DNA from 3 places in the Streptomyces sp. NPDC050509 genome. Region 1 is predicted to be linked to each of the others. Evidence: predicted binding sites of a transcription regulator. Region 1 holds the regulator's gene; each other region holds the start of a gene.
What was found. The regulator HrcA, encoded in region 1, represses chaperone genes, less so after heat shock. The targets are predictions, from matches to a motif close to TTNGCACTCNGNNNNNCNGAGTGCNAA.
Positions count from the first base shown of each region.

Region 1 (4,982 bases):
ACGACCAGCACGATCGAGCCCGCGACCGGCAGTTCCGCGGTGGCCAGCGCGGCGCTGTCCGCGGCGCGGTCCTCGTGCAGGACGGCCGCGAAGTCCGCGGTGGCGAGCAGCGCGGCGACCTGCTTGGTGGTCATGGCGTCCGCGACCTCGGGGAACCGCACCCGGCGTGACTGCTTGCCCGCCTCGCGCGCGGTGGCCCGCCACTTGGCGAGCGCCTTCGCGCCCCGCTCGCCCCGCCACTGCGTGACACAGCGCGCGGCAGCCCACGGGACGACGGCGTCGACGCCGGTCTCCGTCATGGTCTCGACGGCCAGTTCGCCCCGGTCGCCCTTGGGCAGGGCCTGGACGACGGTGATCCGGGGCGCGGGCTCCGCCTCGGTCCGTACCTCGGTGACCGCGATGTCCAGCCGGTCCTTGCCCTCGACCGCCGCGACCGTCCCGTACCCGCCGGTGCCCGCGCCGTCGGTCAGCACGATCTCCTCGCCGACCCGCAGCCTCCGTACGGAGACGGCGTGGCGCCCCTCGGGTCCGTCGAGCGTGACCGTGCCCTCGCGCAGCGCGCCGGGGGCGACGACGAAGACGGGAGCGGTCACGGGGCGCTGCCGAGGCCGGGCATGAACGAGGCGCGGGTGGCGTCGAGTTCGCCCGCGAGGACCTCGACCAGCTTGCCGGCCGGCAGCTCGCGCGCCATCCGGTGGCCCTGGCCGGCCCAGAGCGCCATGCCCTGCGCGTCGCCCACCTTGGCGGCGGCCTTGCGCAGCCCGGAGGTGAGGTGGTGGACCTCGGGGTAGGCGGGCGGGGCGTACGGGCCGTGCTCGCGCATGAAGCGGTTGACGAGCCCGCGGGCGGGGCGTCCCGAGAACGCCCGGGTCAGCTCGGTGCGTACGAACAGCGGGTTGGTCATGGCCTGCTTGTGCAGGGCGTTGGCCCCGGACTCCGGGCAGACGAGGAACGCGGTGCCGAGCTGCGCCGCGTCGGCGCCCGCCGCGAGTACGGCGGCGATCTGGCCGCCGCGCATCAGTCCGCCCGCCGCGATGACCGGCAGGTCGACGGCCTCCCTGACCTGCGCGATCAGTGAGAGCAGGCCGAAGCCCGCACCGTCGGTGGAGGGGTCGTCGCGGTGTGTGCCCTGGTGACCGCCGGCCTCGATGCCCTGTACGCAGACGGCGTCGGCGCCGGACCACTGGGCGGTCTGGGCCTCCTCGGCCGTGGTCACGGTGACGACGGTGTACGTGCCGACGCCCGCGAAGGCGTCGAGGGTCGTCCTGGTCGGGCAGCCGAAGGTGAAGGAGACGACCGGCACCGGGTCGTCGAGCAGGATCGCGAGCTTCGCCTCGTACGCGTCGTCCCGCCCCGACTCGGGGTCGCCGAGCGGTGTCTCATACCAGGTGGCCTCACCGGCGAGCTGGTTGCGGTAGACCTCGACGGCCGCGTGGTCGGCGTAGTGCGGCTGTGGCATGAAGAGGTTGACGCCGAAGGGGCGGCCGGTGAGGCCCCGGAGCTGCTTGACCTCTTCGTACATGCCGTCGACCGTCTTGTACCCGGCGGCCAGGAACCCGAGACCCCCGGCCTCGGAGACGGCCGCGGCGAGCTGCGGGCAGGACGCGCCGCCCGCCATGGGGGCCTGCACGATCGGATACCGGCAGAGATCGGTCAGTGCGGAGGACATGCACGCATGGTGCCATGTCAGCCACGGCACCTCCGAATCGGCACCGCGCCGGGCGGGACGGCGGGTCCGGGGACTGCCCCCGGATCCCTGGCCCACCGGCCCGTCCGCTGCCCGTTGAGGCAGCGTTCAGGCCCGAACGCTGCCCCGGGCACCGCCCGTTGGACGCGTCCCGACCCGGCGCCGGGTCCGCCTACCGTCCGTTGAACGCGTCCTTGAGCCGCGAGAACAGTCCCTGCTGACCTGGCTGGAATTGACCGGTGGGCCGTTCCTCGCCGCGGAGCTGGGCCAGTTCGCGCAGCAGGCGTTCCTGCTCCGGATCCATCTTCGTCGGGGTCATCACCTCGACGTGGACGATCAGATCGCCCCGTCCGCCGCCCCGCAGGTGCGTGATGCCGCGCCCGTGCAGCGGGATCGACTGGCCGGACTGGGTGCCGGGCCGTACGTCGATCTCCTCCACGCCGTCGAGCGTCTCCAGCGGGCACTTCGTGCCCAGAGCCGCCGCCGTCATGGGGATCGTGACCGTGCAGTGCAGGTCGTCGCCGCGCCGCTGGAACGTCGTGTGCGGGACCTCGTGGATCTCCACGTACAGGTCACCGGCGGGGCCGCCGCCGGGGCCGACCTCGCCCTCGCCCGCGAGCTGGATACGGGTGCCGTTGTCGACGCCCGCGGGGATCTTGACCGTGAGCGTACGGCGCGAACGGATCCGGCCGTCGCCCGCGCACTCGGGGCAGGGCGTGGGGACGACCGTACCGAAGCCCTGGCACTGCGGGCAGGGCCGCGAGGTCATGACCTGGCCCAGGAAGGACCGGGTGACCTGCGAGACCTCGCCGCGACCGCGGCACATGTCGCAGGTCTGGGCGGAGGTGCCGGGTGCGGCGCCCTCGCCCGAGCAGGTCGTGCAGACGATCGCGGTGTCGACCTGGATGTCCTTGGTCGTACCGAAGGCCGCCTCGTTGAGGTCGATCTCCAGCCGGATCATGGCGTCCTGGCCGCGGCGCGTCCGCGACCGCGGGCCGCGCTGCGACGCCGTGCCGAAGAACGCGTCCATGATGTCCGAGAAGTTGCCGAAGCCGCCGGCTCCGAACCCTCCCGCGCCACCGCCCCCACCGGAGGACAGCGGATCACCGCCGAGGTCGTAGACCTGCTTCTTCTGCGGGTCCGACAACACCTCGTACGCGGCGTTGATCTCCTTGAAGCGCTCTTGCGTCTTGGGATCGGGATTGACATCCGGGTGCAGCTCACGCGCGAGCCTGCGGAATGCCTTCTTGATCTCGTCCTGAGATGCGTCGCGGCGCACGCCGAGTACGGCGTAGTAGTCCGTGGCCACTTACGACTCCGCCAGGATCTGTCCGACGTAACGTGCCACTGCGCGTACCGCTCCCATCGTTCCGGGGTAGTCCATGCGGGTCGGTCCGACCACGCCGAGTTTGGCGACTGCCTCGTCGCCCGAACCGTAGCCGACCGCGACGACGGACGTGGAGTTGAGGCCCTCGTGGGCGTTCTCGTGCCCGATACGTACGGTCATGCCGGGGTCCGCGGCCTCGCCGAGGAGCTTGAGAAGCACCACGTGCTCCTCCAGCGCCTCCAGCACCGGCCGGATGGTCAGGGGAAAGTCGTGTCCGAAACGGGTGATGTTGGCGGTTCCGCCGATCATCAGCCGCTCCTCGGTCTCCTCGACCAGGGTTTCCAGCAGGGTCGCGAGGACCGCCGACACGGTCCCGCGGTCCTCCTGCTCGAAGGAGTCGGGCAGGTCCTGCACGAGCTGCGGGACGTCCGCGAAGCGGCGCCCGACGATCCGGCTGTTGAGCCGGGCCCGCAGGTCCGCGAGGGAGGTCTCGCCGAACGGGGCGGGGCAGTCGACGAGGCGCTGCTCGACCCGTCCGGTGTCCGTGATCAGGACGAGCATGAGGCGGGCGGGCGCGAGCGCCAGCAGTTCCACGTGCCGCACCGTCGAACGGGTCAGCGAGGGGTACTGGACGACGGCCACCTGCCGGGTGAGCTGCGCGAGCAGCCGTACCGTACGGCCCACGACGTCGTCGAGGTCGACGGCGCCGTCCAGCAGGTTCTGGATGGCACGGCGCTCCGGCAGCGACAGGGGCTTGACCCCTGCCAGCCGGTCGACGAAGAGCCGGTAGCCCTTGTCGGTCGGGATGCGCCCGGCGCTGGTGTGCGGCTGGGCGATGAAGCCCTCGTCCTCCAGCACCGCCATGTCGTTGCGTACGGTCGCCGGGGAGACGCCGAGTTTGTGCCGCTCCGTGAGCGCCTTGGAACCGACGGGCTCCTCCGTGCCGACGTAGTCCTGGACGATCGCGCGCAACACTTCGAGTCTGCGTTCGCTGAGCATGGCGCACACCTCCCGATGTCGTCCGTCGTCCTTCGCCCGCCGCGGCCCTCGTTGGCACTCGTTCCGCGGGAGTGCCAGTGGCTCCCGGTTCAGTGTACGGCCGCAGGACGTACAGCGAGCAAGGGCGGCCGACCACCGTACCCGGGGATCCTCGGACCGGATGTCAGTGGTCTCCCGTAGCGTCCCGGTATGGACGTCCGTTGGGAAGAGCACGGGTGGGAGCGGCTGGCGCCCGGAGTGGGCCGCGTACGCCTGCCGGGGTGGGACGCGACCGTCGGTCTGGTGGTCGGGGAGCGGGGCGCGCTGCTCTACGACACGGGGTCGACGCTCCGGGAGGGCGCCGAACTCCGGGCACGGACGCGGGCGCTGCTCGGCGGCCTGCGCGTGACACATGTCGCACTCAGCCATCCGCATTTCGATCATGTGCTGGGGGCGGCGGCGTTCTCGGGGGTGGCGGTGTACGGGGCGGTCGGCCTGGCGGAGCTGCTGGCCGGGGACGGGGCGGGGAAGGGCGGAAGCCTGTACGAGGAGGCGGTACGGGAGGGGGTCGCGGAGGCGGAGGCGGCCGAGGCGGTGGATCTGCTGGTCGCCCCGGGGCACGCGGTCTCCGGGGAGCTGACGCTGGACCTGGGCGGCGGGCGGCGGGTGGTGCTGGCGAACGCGGGCCCGGGGCACACGGCGCACGACCTGGCGCTGCTGGTGCCGGGGACGGCGGCAGGGCCAGGGACGGGGCCGGGCGGCGAGGCGGGGGCTCCCGGCGCCCCTACGGTGCTCTTCTGCGGGGACCTGGTGGAGGAGTCGGGCGAGCCGCAGGCGGGCCCCGACGCGGTCCCGGCGCGCTGGCCCGCCGCCCTGGACCGGCTGCTGGCGCTGGGCGGCGGGGACGGGACGGTGTACGTGCCGGGGCACGGGGCGGTGGTGGACGCGGCGTTCGTACGGGCGCAACGCGACGCGCTGGCCGCGCGGTTC
Region 1 covers NZ_JBITHL010000006.1:384,062-389,043, reverse strand. Annotated here, with positions in the region: gene ACIBJC_RS19850 (16S rRNA (uracil(1498)-N(3))-methyltransferase) at 1-593, opposite strand, end outside; gene ACIBJC_RS19845 (nitronate monooxygenase) at 590-1,669, opposite strand; gene dnaJ (molecular chaperone DnaJ) at 1,860-2,996, opposite strand; gene hrcA (heat-inducible transcriptional repressor HrcA) at 2,997-4,013, opposite strand; gene ACIBJC_RS19830 (MBL fold metallo-hydrolase) at 4,203-4,982, shown strand, end outside.

Region 2 (4,982 bases), on a different contig from region 1:
CCTGCTCGTCGACCGGGACGCCGAAACGCTGGTGGTGTACTCCGAGCCACGCGGAGGGAAGTACATGAGCCGTCTCACGCACCCGTACGGAGCCACGGTCAAGCTCCCCCACCCCGTCGGCATCACCCTGGAGACCGAGAAGCTCAAGGACTACACCCGCTGACCGCCGACGGTCGCGGAAAAGCCCGAGGGCGGCACCCCTTCGAAAGCCGAGGCTCGAAAGCCGAAGGCTCGAAGAAGGGGTGCCGCCCTCGGTCAGGACGGTCGATCGACCGGCCGGCCGGACGCGGCGGGCGTCCGGGCGGCCTCAGGTCGATCAGAAGTCCATGTCACCGCCCGGCATGCCGCCGCCGGCCGGGGCCGCACCGGCCTTCTCCGGCTTGTCGGCGATGACGGCCTCGGTGGTGAGGAACAGCGCGGCGATGGACGCGGCGTTCTGGAGAGCGGAGCGCGTGACCTTCGCCGGGTCGATGATGCCCTCGGCGATCATGTCGACGTACTCGCCGGTCGCGGCGTTCAGGCCGTGACCGACCGTCAGGTTGCGGACCTTCTCCACGACGACGCCGCCCTCAAGACCACCGTTGACGGCGATCTGCTTGAGCGGAGCCTCCAGCGCGAGCTTGACGGCCTGCGCGCCGGTCGCCTCGTCGCCCGTCAGCTCAAGCTTCTCGAAGACCGAGGAAGCCTGGAGCAGAGCCACGCCACCACCGGCGACGATGCCCTCCTCGACGGCGGCCTTGGCGTTGCGCACCGCGTCCTCGATGCGGTGCTTGCGCTCCTTGAGCTCGACCTCGGTCGCGGCGCCGGCCTTGATGACGGCCACGCCGCCGGCCAGCTTCGCGAGGCGCTCCTGGAGCTTCTCGCGGTCGTAGTCCGAGTCGCTGTTCTCGATCTCGGCACGGATCTGGCTGACACGGCCCGCGACCTGGTCGCTGTCGCCGCCACCGTCGACGATGGTCGTCTCGTCCTTGGTGATGACGACGTTACGGGCGCGGCCGAGCAGGTCGAGACCGGCGTTCTCCAGCTTGAGGCCGACCTCCTCGGAGATGACCGTACCGCCGGTGAGGATGGCGATGTCGTTCAGCATCGCCTTGCGGCGGTCACCGAAGCCCGGGGCCTTGACGGCGACGGACTTGAAGGTGCCCTTGAGCTTGTTGACGACCAGGGTCGACAGGGCCTCGCCCTCGACGTCCTCGGCGATGATCAGCAGGGGCTTGCCGGACTGGATGACCTTCTCCAGCAGGGGAAGGAGGTCCTTCACGCTGCCGATCTTGGAGTTGGCGATCAGGATGTACGGGTCGTCGAGCGACGCCTCCATACGCTCCATGTCCGTGGCGAAGTACGCCGAGATGTAGCCCTTGTCGAAGCGCATGCCCTCGGTGAGCTCAAGCTCAAGGCCGAAGGTCTGCGACTCCTCGACGGTGATGACGCCTTCCTTGCCGACCTTGTCCATCGCCTCGGCGATGAGCTCGCCGATCTGGGTGTCGGCGGCGGAGATGGAGGCCGTCGAAGCGATCTGCTCCTTGGTCTCCACGTCCTTGGCCTGCTCCAGCAGGGCGCCGGAGACGGCCTCGACGGCCTTCTCGATGCCGCGCTTGAGGGCCATCGGGTTGGCGCCGGCCGCCACGTTGCGCAGGCCCTCGCGGACGAGCGCCTGGGCGAGGACGGTCGCGGTGGTCGTACCGTCACCGGCGACGTCGTCCGTCTTCTTGGCGACTTCCTTGACCAGCTCGGCGCCGATCTTCTCGTACGGGTCCTCGAGCTCGATCTCCTTGGCGATGGACACACCATCGTTGGTGATCGTGGGGGCGCCCCACTTCTTCTCGAGGACGACGTTGCGGCCCTTGGGACCAAGGGTGACCTTGACGGCGTCGGCGAGCTGGTTCATCCCGCGCTCGAGACCGCGCCGTGCCTCCTCGTCGAACGCGATGATCTTGGCCATGTGAAGTGGTCCTCCCGGACTGGGGTGGATTGCTCCGGACCGCGCTGGCGCCCGCGACGGACGGCCTGAGAGTCGGCGGTTCCTTGCCCCACCGGCTCTTCGGGCCTCACCGACCCGGTCCTAAGTTGTCACTCTCACTTGCAGAGTGCTAACGCCAATAATTAGCACTCGACCCCCGAGAGTGCAAGCGCCCGCAGGGCATCGTTGGAGGGGTGGTGGTCGGGCGACGGGTGGGCGCAAGCGCCCGCAGGGCATCGTTGGAGGGGTGGTGGTCGGGCGACGGGTGGGCGCAAGCGCCCACAGGGCATCGTTGGAGGGTCACGCATGAGGGGCCCGCATCCCTGGTGCGGGATGCGGGCCCCTCATGCGTGAGTGCGATGCGGAGTCTGTACCGAGTACGTGAGTGCGTCGGTGGCCGATCGCGCCGGGATCAGACGGCGAGCTTGACCATGTCCGCCTGCGGACCCTTCTGGCCCTGCGAGATCTCGAACTCCACTCGCTGACCTTCTTCAAGGGTGCGGTAGCCGTCCATCTGAATCGCGCTGTAGTGGACGAATACATCCGCACCACCGTCGACCGCGATGAAGCCGTAGCCCTTCTCCGCGTTGAACCACTTGACGGTGCCCTGAGCCATGCCAACTCCCCTATTACTGGCCCTTGCACGGGGCCACACTTCGCGCCGGAACGCGTCGACCGCGGCTGAATGTATCTGCCCAACTGCCCTCTGCAACAGGTCAATCGGACGAGAATTCTGGGCGTGGCCGAACACGCATAGTGCTGAATCCACTGCGTTCCGGGACAAGTCGGGCCGGGCAAAGCGTACGTACGCCGCAAAAGGCTCCAGGACTTTGCCCTCATGTTGTCGCGTTCTCGCTCGCGTACGGAGCGGGCGACAGCGGGGCGTTCCCACACTCTACCGTGCTCAACCATGTAGAACGGCCCCCTCCGCTTCTGCTTGCGGAGGGGGCCGTTCTGCGTTGCGTTCCGGCGGCGTCAGCCTCCGGCGACCGCCGGGATGATCGAGATGCCCGCGCCCGCCGGCGTGGCGGTCTCCAGGCCCTGTTCGAAGCGGACGTCGTCGTCGTTCACGTACACGTTGACGAAGCGGCGCAGCTTGCCCTGGTCGTCCAGGACGCGCCCGGCGATGCCCGGGTGGTTCGCCTCCAGCGACTGGATGACCTCGGAGAGGGTGGCGCCCTCCGCCGGAACCTCGGCCTGGCCACCGGTGTAGGTGCGCAGGATGGTGGGGATACGGACCTTGACGCTCATGGTGGGAAGCCTTTCTCGGTGTCGGTGGTCAGCTCGCGACGTGGTCAGCTCGCGGCGAGGCCCGCGGCGCGGAACGCGTCGAGGCTCGGGCGGATCGTCGCCGTCGGGCCGGTCGTCGGCGCCACGGCGTCCAGCGTCTTCAGCCCGTCACCGGTGTTGAGGACGACGGTGGTGAGGGCCGGGTCGAGCACGCCCGCCTCGATGAGCTTCTTCGTCACGCCGACGGTCACGCCGCCCGCGGTCTCCGCGAAGATGCCCTCGGTGCGCGCCAGCAGCTTGATCGCGTCGACGATCTGCTCGTCGTTGACGTCCTCCACCGCGCCGCCGGTGCGCCGGGCGATGTCCAGGACGTACGGCCCGTCGGCCGGGTTGCCGATCGCCAGGGACTTGGCGATGGTGTCCGGCTTCTGCGGCCGTACGACGTCGTGCCCGGCCTTGAAGGCGGTGGAGACCGGCGAGCAGCCCTCGGCCTGGGCGCCGAAGATCTTGTACGGCCGGTCCTCGACGAGGCCGAGCTTGATCAGCTCCTGGAGCCCCTTGTCGATCTTCGTGAGCTGCGACCCCGAGGCGATCGGGATGACGATCTGGTCCGGCAGCCGCCAGCCGAGCTGTTCGCAGATCTCGTACGCGAGGGTCTTGGAGCCCTCTCCGTAGTACGGCCGCAGGTTGACGTTGACGAAGCCCCAGCCCTCGCCCAGCGGGTCGCCGATGAGCTCGGAGCAGAAGCGGTTGACGTCGTCGTAGTTGCCCTCGATGCCGACCAGGTCCCCGCCGTACACCGCGGCCATGACGACCTTGCCCTGCTCCAGGTCGTGCGGGATGAACACGCAGGAGCGGAAGCCGGCGCGGGCCGCGGCGGCGCCGACAGCGCCGGCGAGGTTGCCGGTGGAGGAGCAGGAGAGGGTGGTGAAGCCGAAGGCGCGGGCGGCCTCGACGGCGATGGCGACGACACGGTCCTTGAAGGAGTGCGTCGGGTTGCCGGAGTCGTCCTTGATGTGGAGCGAGCCGGTGACGCCCAGTTCACGGGCGAGGTTGTCGGCCTTGACCAGCTTCGTGAAACCGGGGTTGATGTTGGGCTTCGAGGCGACGTCGGCGGGGACGGGCAGCAGCGGCGCGTACCGCCAGATGTTGTCCGGGCCCTCGGCGATGCGCTTCTTCAGCTCTTCGGGGCTGCCGCTCGGCAGGTCGTACGCGACTTCGAGCGGCCCGAAACAGCTCACGCAGGCGAAGATGGGGCCGAGGTCGAAGCGCTCTCCGCATTCGCGGCACGAGAGTGCGGTGGCGGGTCCGAGGTCGACGGTCTCGTTGGCACCGGTCTCGTTCGTACCGGTCGGGACGGTCTGCACAGCCATGATGGCGAGGCCCTTTCTCCTCATCTTCCTCGCGACGTACTTCGCCGCAAGACGGAATTGGCACCTTCCCCACCGTGACCTCGCGGTCGGCGGGAGGGTTGCCGGGACTTCAACGGGCCGTTCCCTCAGTCCCTCTGGATGAGCGCTATGGCGCCGGAGCCTGGGTCCGGTGCGTTTGTTCACGTGATGACCCCGGCATGCGGTGGTCATTCGTGTTGTTCAAGACTGTAACCGAAGGGGTGGAGGGTTGAGATAGTCGTCCGCACCGCGAGATGGATCACGTCGTGGCACATGTCGTGGCACATACCGCACATATCAAGGACCGCGCAGGGAGTACCGAACGTGCTGGAAGAGGTGGAGCACTGGCTGACCAGGCGTTCCTGGTCGGCGGGGGACCGTACGCCCGACCGGCTCCTGGC
Region 2 covers NZ_JBITHL010000021.1:75,123-80,104, reverse strand. Annotated here, with positions in the region: gene ACIBJC_RS37520 (Uma2 family endonuclease) at 1-163, shown strand, start outside; gene groL (chaperonin GroEL) at 317-1,942, opposite strand; gene ACIBJC_RS37510 (cold-shock protein) at 2,373-2,576, opposite strand; gene ACIBJC_RS37505 (ubiquitin-like small modifier protein 1) at 2,936-3,211, opposite strand; gene thrC (threonine synthase) at 3,256-4,563, opposite strand; SAM riboswitch class I at 4,581-4,708, opposite strand; gene ACIBJC_RS37495 (glucosyl-3-phosphoglycerate synthase) at 4,906-4,982, shown strand, end outside.
Region 2: groL (chaperonin GroEL) is a predicted target of HrcA. The motif match lies at 2,068-2,094, and genes of this name have one in related genera.

Region 3 (4,982 bases), on a different contig from region 1:
TGGCCCTTGTCCAGCTCCGCCACCTTCGAGGTGATGACGTAGCCCTCAAGGCCGGCGTTCTCGGCGATCCAGCGCAGCGGCTCGACGACGGCGCGGCGGACGACCGCGACACCGGTGGCCTCGTCGCCCTCCTTGCCGAGGTTGCCCTCCAGCACCTTGGCGGCGTGCACCAGAGCGGAGCCACCACCGGAGACGATGCCCTCCTCGACCGCGGCGCGGGTCGCGGAGATGGCGTCCTCCAGACGGTGCTTCTTCTCCTTCAGCTCCACCTCGGTGGCGGCGCCGACACGGATCACGCACACGCCGCCGGCCAGCTTCGCGAGGCGCTCCTGGAGCTTCTCGCGGTCCCAGTCGGAGTCCGTGGACTCGATCTCGGCCTTGATCTGGTTGACGCGGCCGGTGATCTCGTCGGAGGCACCCGCACCGTCGACGATGGTCGTGTCGTCCTTGGTGACGGTCACGCGGCGGGCGGAGCCCAGCACGTCCAGACCTGCCTGGTCGAGCTTGAGGCCGACCTCCTCGGCGATGACGGTCGCACCGGTGAGGGTGGCGATGTCGCCGAGCATGGCCTTGCGGCGGTCACCGAAGCCGGGGGCCTTGACCGCGACCGCGTTGAACGTGCCGCGGATCTTGTTGACGACGAGAGTGGAGAGCGCCTCGCCCTCGACATCCTCGGCGATGATCAGCAGCGGCTTGGAGCTGCCGCCCTGGATGACCTTCTCCAGCAGCGGGAGCAGGTCCTGGATCGAGCCGATCTTGCCCTGGTGGATCAGGATGTACGGGTCGTCGAGGACGGCCTCCATACGCTCCTGGTCGGTCACCATGTAGGGGGACAGGTAGCCCTTGTCGAAGGCCATGCCCTCGGTGAAGTCCAGCTCCAGGCCGAAGGTGTTGGACTCCTCGACGGTGATGACACCGTCCTTGCCGACCTTGTCCATCGCCTCGGCGATGAGCTCGCCGACCTGCTCGTCCTGCGCGGAGAGCGCGGCGACGGCGGCGATGTCGGACTTGTCGTCGATCGGGCGGGCGGTCGCGAGCAGCTCGTCGGAGATGGCCTTGACCGCGGCGTCGATGCCCTTCTTCAGGGAGGCCGGGGAAGCGCCCGCGGCGACGTTGCGCAGACCCTCGCGGACCAGCGCCTGGGCCAGCACGGTGGCGGTGGTGGTGCCGTCACCCGCGATGTCGTTGGTCTTGGTCGCCACCTCCTTCACGAGCTGGGCACCCAGGTTCTCGTACGGGTCGTCGAGCTCGACCTCGCGAGCGATCGTGACACCGTCGTTGGTGATGGTGGGGGCGCCGAACTTCTTGTCGATGACGACGTTGCGGCCCTTGGGGCCGATCGTCACCTTCACCGTGTCGGCAAGCTTGTTGACGCCGCGCTCAAGGGCGCGACGGGCGTCCTCGTCGAACTTCAGGATCTTCGCCATGGGAGCTTCTCTGTCCTCTCAAATGAGCTGCGCCCCTGTCCACCCGGCATTCGCAGGGGGGCCAGGGGCGCAGCTCAAAAGCAAAAGTAAATCTTGGGTGAGTTACTTCTCGATGATCGCGAGCACGTCGCGAGCCGAGAGGACGAGGTACTCCTCGCCGCTGTACTTCACCTCGGTGCCGCCGTACTTGCTGTACAGAACGACATCGCCGACGGAAACGTCGAGCGGAAGCCGCTCGCCGTTCTCGAAACGGCCCGGGCCCACAGCCAGGACGACGCCCTCCTGGGGCTTCTCCTTGGCGGTGTCCGGGATAACCAGGCCAGAGGCCGTGGTCTGCTCGGCGTCGAGCGGCTGGACCACAATGCGGTCCTCTAGCGGCTTGATGGCAACCTTGGTGCTGGCGGTCGTCACGATCCGACCTCCCCCTTCGGAGATCTCACGGGGTTAACTGTCTGAGGGTGGCGACCAGATGGACCCGTCGTCGCGGGTGCCGGATCCGTCAGTCGCGCTTTGGCACTCTCCAGTGGGGAGTGCCAGGCCTGACACTATGGCCGCGATTAGCACTCGGTCAAGCGGAGTGCCAATACGGATGCTCGCGGCGCGCCTTCACCGACAGGGAAACGCGAGGGGGAGGGGCATGGTTCCGCACGCGGGTACGGACCTGGACAGCGCGTACGACACGGCGCTTACGGGTCGGTCGGTATCGGGCGCGCCGCGCCCCGGCACTTCGCCGTCCGCGCCCCCGTCCGTCCCTGCGGCGCGAGGCGCCCGCAGTCACGGCGTACGACAACCGCGCGCGAGACCGGCTCCGGCGCCCCCGGCTTCTCCCAGCCCCCCAGCTCCTCCCGGGCCCCCGGGCCGACCCGCTGCGCCGCCTTGCGCCCGAGCCGTTCGATGGGGTCCACCGACTGCGCACAGCCGGCGGTGAGGAGCGCACCGGCCGCCAGCACTCCGGCCAGCAGCCGGTGCCCGGGGCTCATACGTAGTCCTCCAGCCTGGCCACGGCGTACCCCTTGTCCGTGATCACCTTCATCACGTGCCGGATCATGTCGGGCATGGTGCCCTTCCAGTCCTCGCGGCCACGGAAGTGCGTGAGCACGATGTCGCCGGGGTGCAGGTCCCGGTCCCACTCGCGCCACTCCATGTGGTCCGGGTACGCCTCGGCGGTCCAGAGGGGCACGGCCCGCGCACCGCAGCTCTTGGCGGCACGCAGCGTGTCGTGGTTGTAGTTGCCGTACGGCGGCCGGAAGAGCGTGGGGCGCTTCCCGTACCGCTTCGCCAGCTTGTCCTGCTGGTCGCAGATCTCGGTGCGCTGCTCCTCGTAGGAGAGTCCGGGCAGGTAGGGGTGGTTGAGCGTGTGGTTCTGGATGGTGACCCCACGGTCCTGCATCTGTTTGAAGTACCCGTAGTTGTCGTTGATGACGTAGTCGCTGAGGAACGCGGTGTACGGGATCTTCAGTTCGGTCATCATCCGCAGCAGGTCGGGATCCTTCTCCGAGCCGTCGTCCATCGTCAGGAAGACGACCCGGTCCTTGACCGGGACCGTGGTGAAGACGGGGGGCAGGTTCTCGCCCTCCTCCTCGCTCTCGATCTCGAAGCCCTTCCGGTTGGTGATCTCCGGCTTGACGGCGGGCGCGGGGGGCGCGGCCAGGGGCGTACTGGCGAGCCCCCACTTCTTCGCCGCGACGGCGCGCGCGGCCTGCGTACGGCGCGTCTGCTCGGCGTACGAGAGCGTCCCCGCGCCGCCCTCCCGCCGGCCGTCGGGCGCGCCGGGGGCCGCCTGGCCGTGCCCGCCATGCCCGCCGTGCTCGCCAGGCCGGCCGTGCCCTGCCGTGGCTCCCGGTTCACCGGCCCCGGCGGCGCAGCCCGAGCCGACCGCGGCGACGAGCAGCGTCGCCAGGGCGGCGGCGCACCGTCTTCCGCGCCGGGACCGGATGTTCCGGGGCGCCTCCGTGGCGACGCGCGCCCCGACTACTTCCTTTTGTTCCTTTTGTCTTACTAGCTGCATGGCGCCGCATCCTGTCAGCGCGCGGCGCCTCCGCCCGGCCGACACCGCCGCCCGACGCACACCAACCCCCCGCCTGGCCCACAATGGACCGGATGACCGACCGTGCCCCCTCCCCCGCCACCGTCTCGCCGCTCGCGCCCCTGCTCTCCCCCGAGGGCCAGGCCCTCCTCGCCGAGCTGCGCGACCACGACCCCGCCGGGGAGCTCGCCCTCGCGACCCGGCTGCGCCGCGACCACCCGGCCGAGCTGGTCTCGGCGGCGCTGGCGCAGGCGCGGCTGCGCCAGCGCGCGGTGGCGAAGTTCGGCGCGGCGGACGCGTACCGCATGTACTTCACGCCCAACGGCGTCGAACAGGCCACGCGCGGCTCCGTCGCCGCCTACCGGGCAGCCAGGTTCCGTACCCTCGCGGCACCGGGGGACGGGGACGACGCGCCCCGGATCACGGACCTCTGCTGCGGCATCGGCGGCGACGCGATCGAGCTGGCGCGGGCGGGCTTCGCCGTCTCCGCCGTCGATCTCGACCCGGTGACCTGCGAGATGGCCCGCACGAACGTGACCACCCTGGCCCCCGGCGGCCCGCCCGTGACCGTGACCCGCGCGGACGTCCTGGAGTACGACCTGGCCTCGGCCGGAACCCTCTTCGTCGACCCGGCACGGCGCGGCGGCCGGGGCAGGATCTTCGACCCGGAGGCGTACTCGCCGCCGCTGTCCTGGGCGGTCGAGGCGGTACGGCGGGTGGGCGCGGGCGCGATCAAGATCGCGCCGGGCATCCCGCACGAGCTGGTCCCGGACGACTTCGAGGCGGAGTGGATCTCGGACGGCGGCGACGTCAAGGAAGCGGTGCTCTGGTACGCGGGCGACCGAGCCCCGACCGCACCCTCCGTCCCCCCGGTCACCCCCGGCACCCGCCGCGCCACCCTCCTCTCCCCCCGCACCACCCCCACCTCCCCCACCACCCTCGCGGGACACGGCCTGCCCGACCCGCCCGTCCGCGCGGTCGGCCGCTTCCTGTACGAACCGGACGGCGCGGTCATCCGCGCGCACCTCGTCGCCGAGGTCGCCGAGGAGCTGGACGGGGGGCTGATCGACGAGACGATCGCGTACGTCACCGCCGACGAGCTACGCCCCACCCCGTACGCCACCGCCTACGAGATCACCGACGAACTCCCCTTCAACCTCAAGAAGCTCAAGGCACTGCTGCGCGCCCGCGAGGTCGGCGTCCTGACGGTGAAGAAGCGCGGCTCGGCAGTGGAACCGGAAGAACTGCGCCGCCGCCTCAAGCTCAAGGGCCCGCACGCCACCACGGTCTTCCTGACCCGCGTGTCCGGCGCCCCGACGATGCTCCTGGGCCACCCGGTTTCCACGTCGCCCCCCTCGCGCTGACGCTCCACGACGTTGCCCCGCGTTGCCGCGTTGCGCTGCGTTGCCCCGCTCGCTGTCTCATCTCGCAGCCGTCAGCCGAGGTCCGTCAGTTCGTCCGCGTAGACCTGGGAGAGCGGCTGGGGGCCGACGTACTGCTGGCAGTTGCACTGTCTGAGTTCGTACCGC
Region 3 covers NZ_JBITHL010000003.1:354,522-359,503, reverse strand. Annotated here, with positions in the region: gene groL (chaperonin GroEL) at 1-1,427, opposite strand, end outside; gene groES (co-chaperone GroES) at 1,530-1,838, opposite strand; gene ACIBJC_RS10795 (hypothetical protein) at 2,114-2,407, opposite strand; gene ACIBJC_RS10790 (polysaccharide deacetylase family protein) at 2,404-3,435, opposite strand; gene ACIBJC_RS10785 (SAM-dependent methyltransferase) at 3,519-4,817, shown strand; gene ACIBJC_RS10780 (hypothetical protein) at 4,889-4,982, opposite strand, start outside.
Region 3: groES (co-chaperone GroES) is a predicted target of HrcA. The motif match lies at 1,985-2,011, and genes of this name have one in related genera.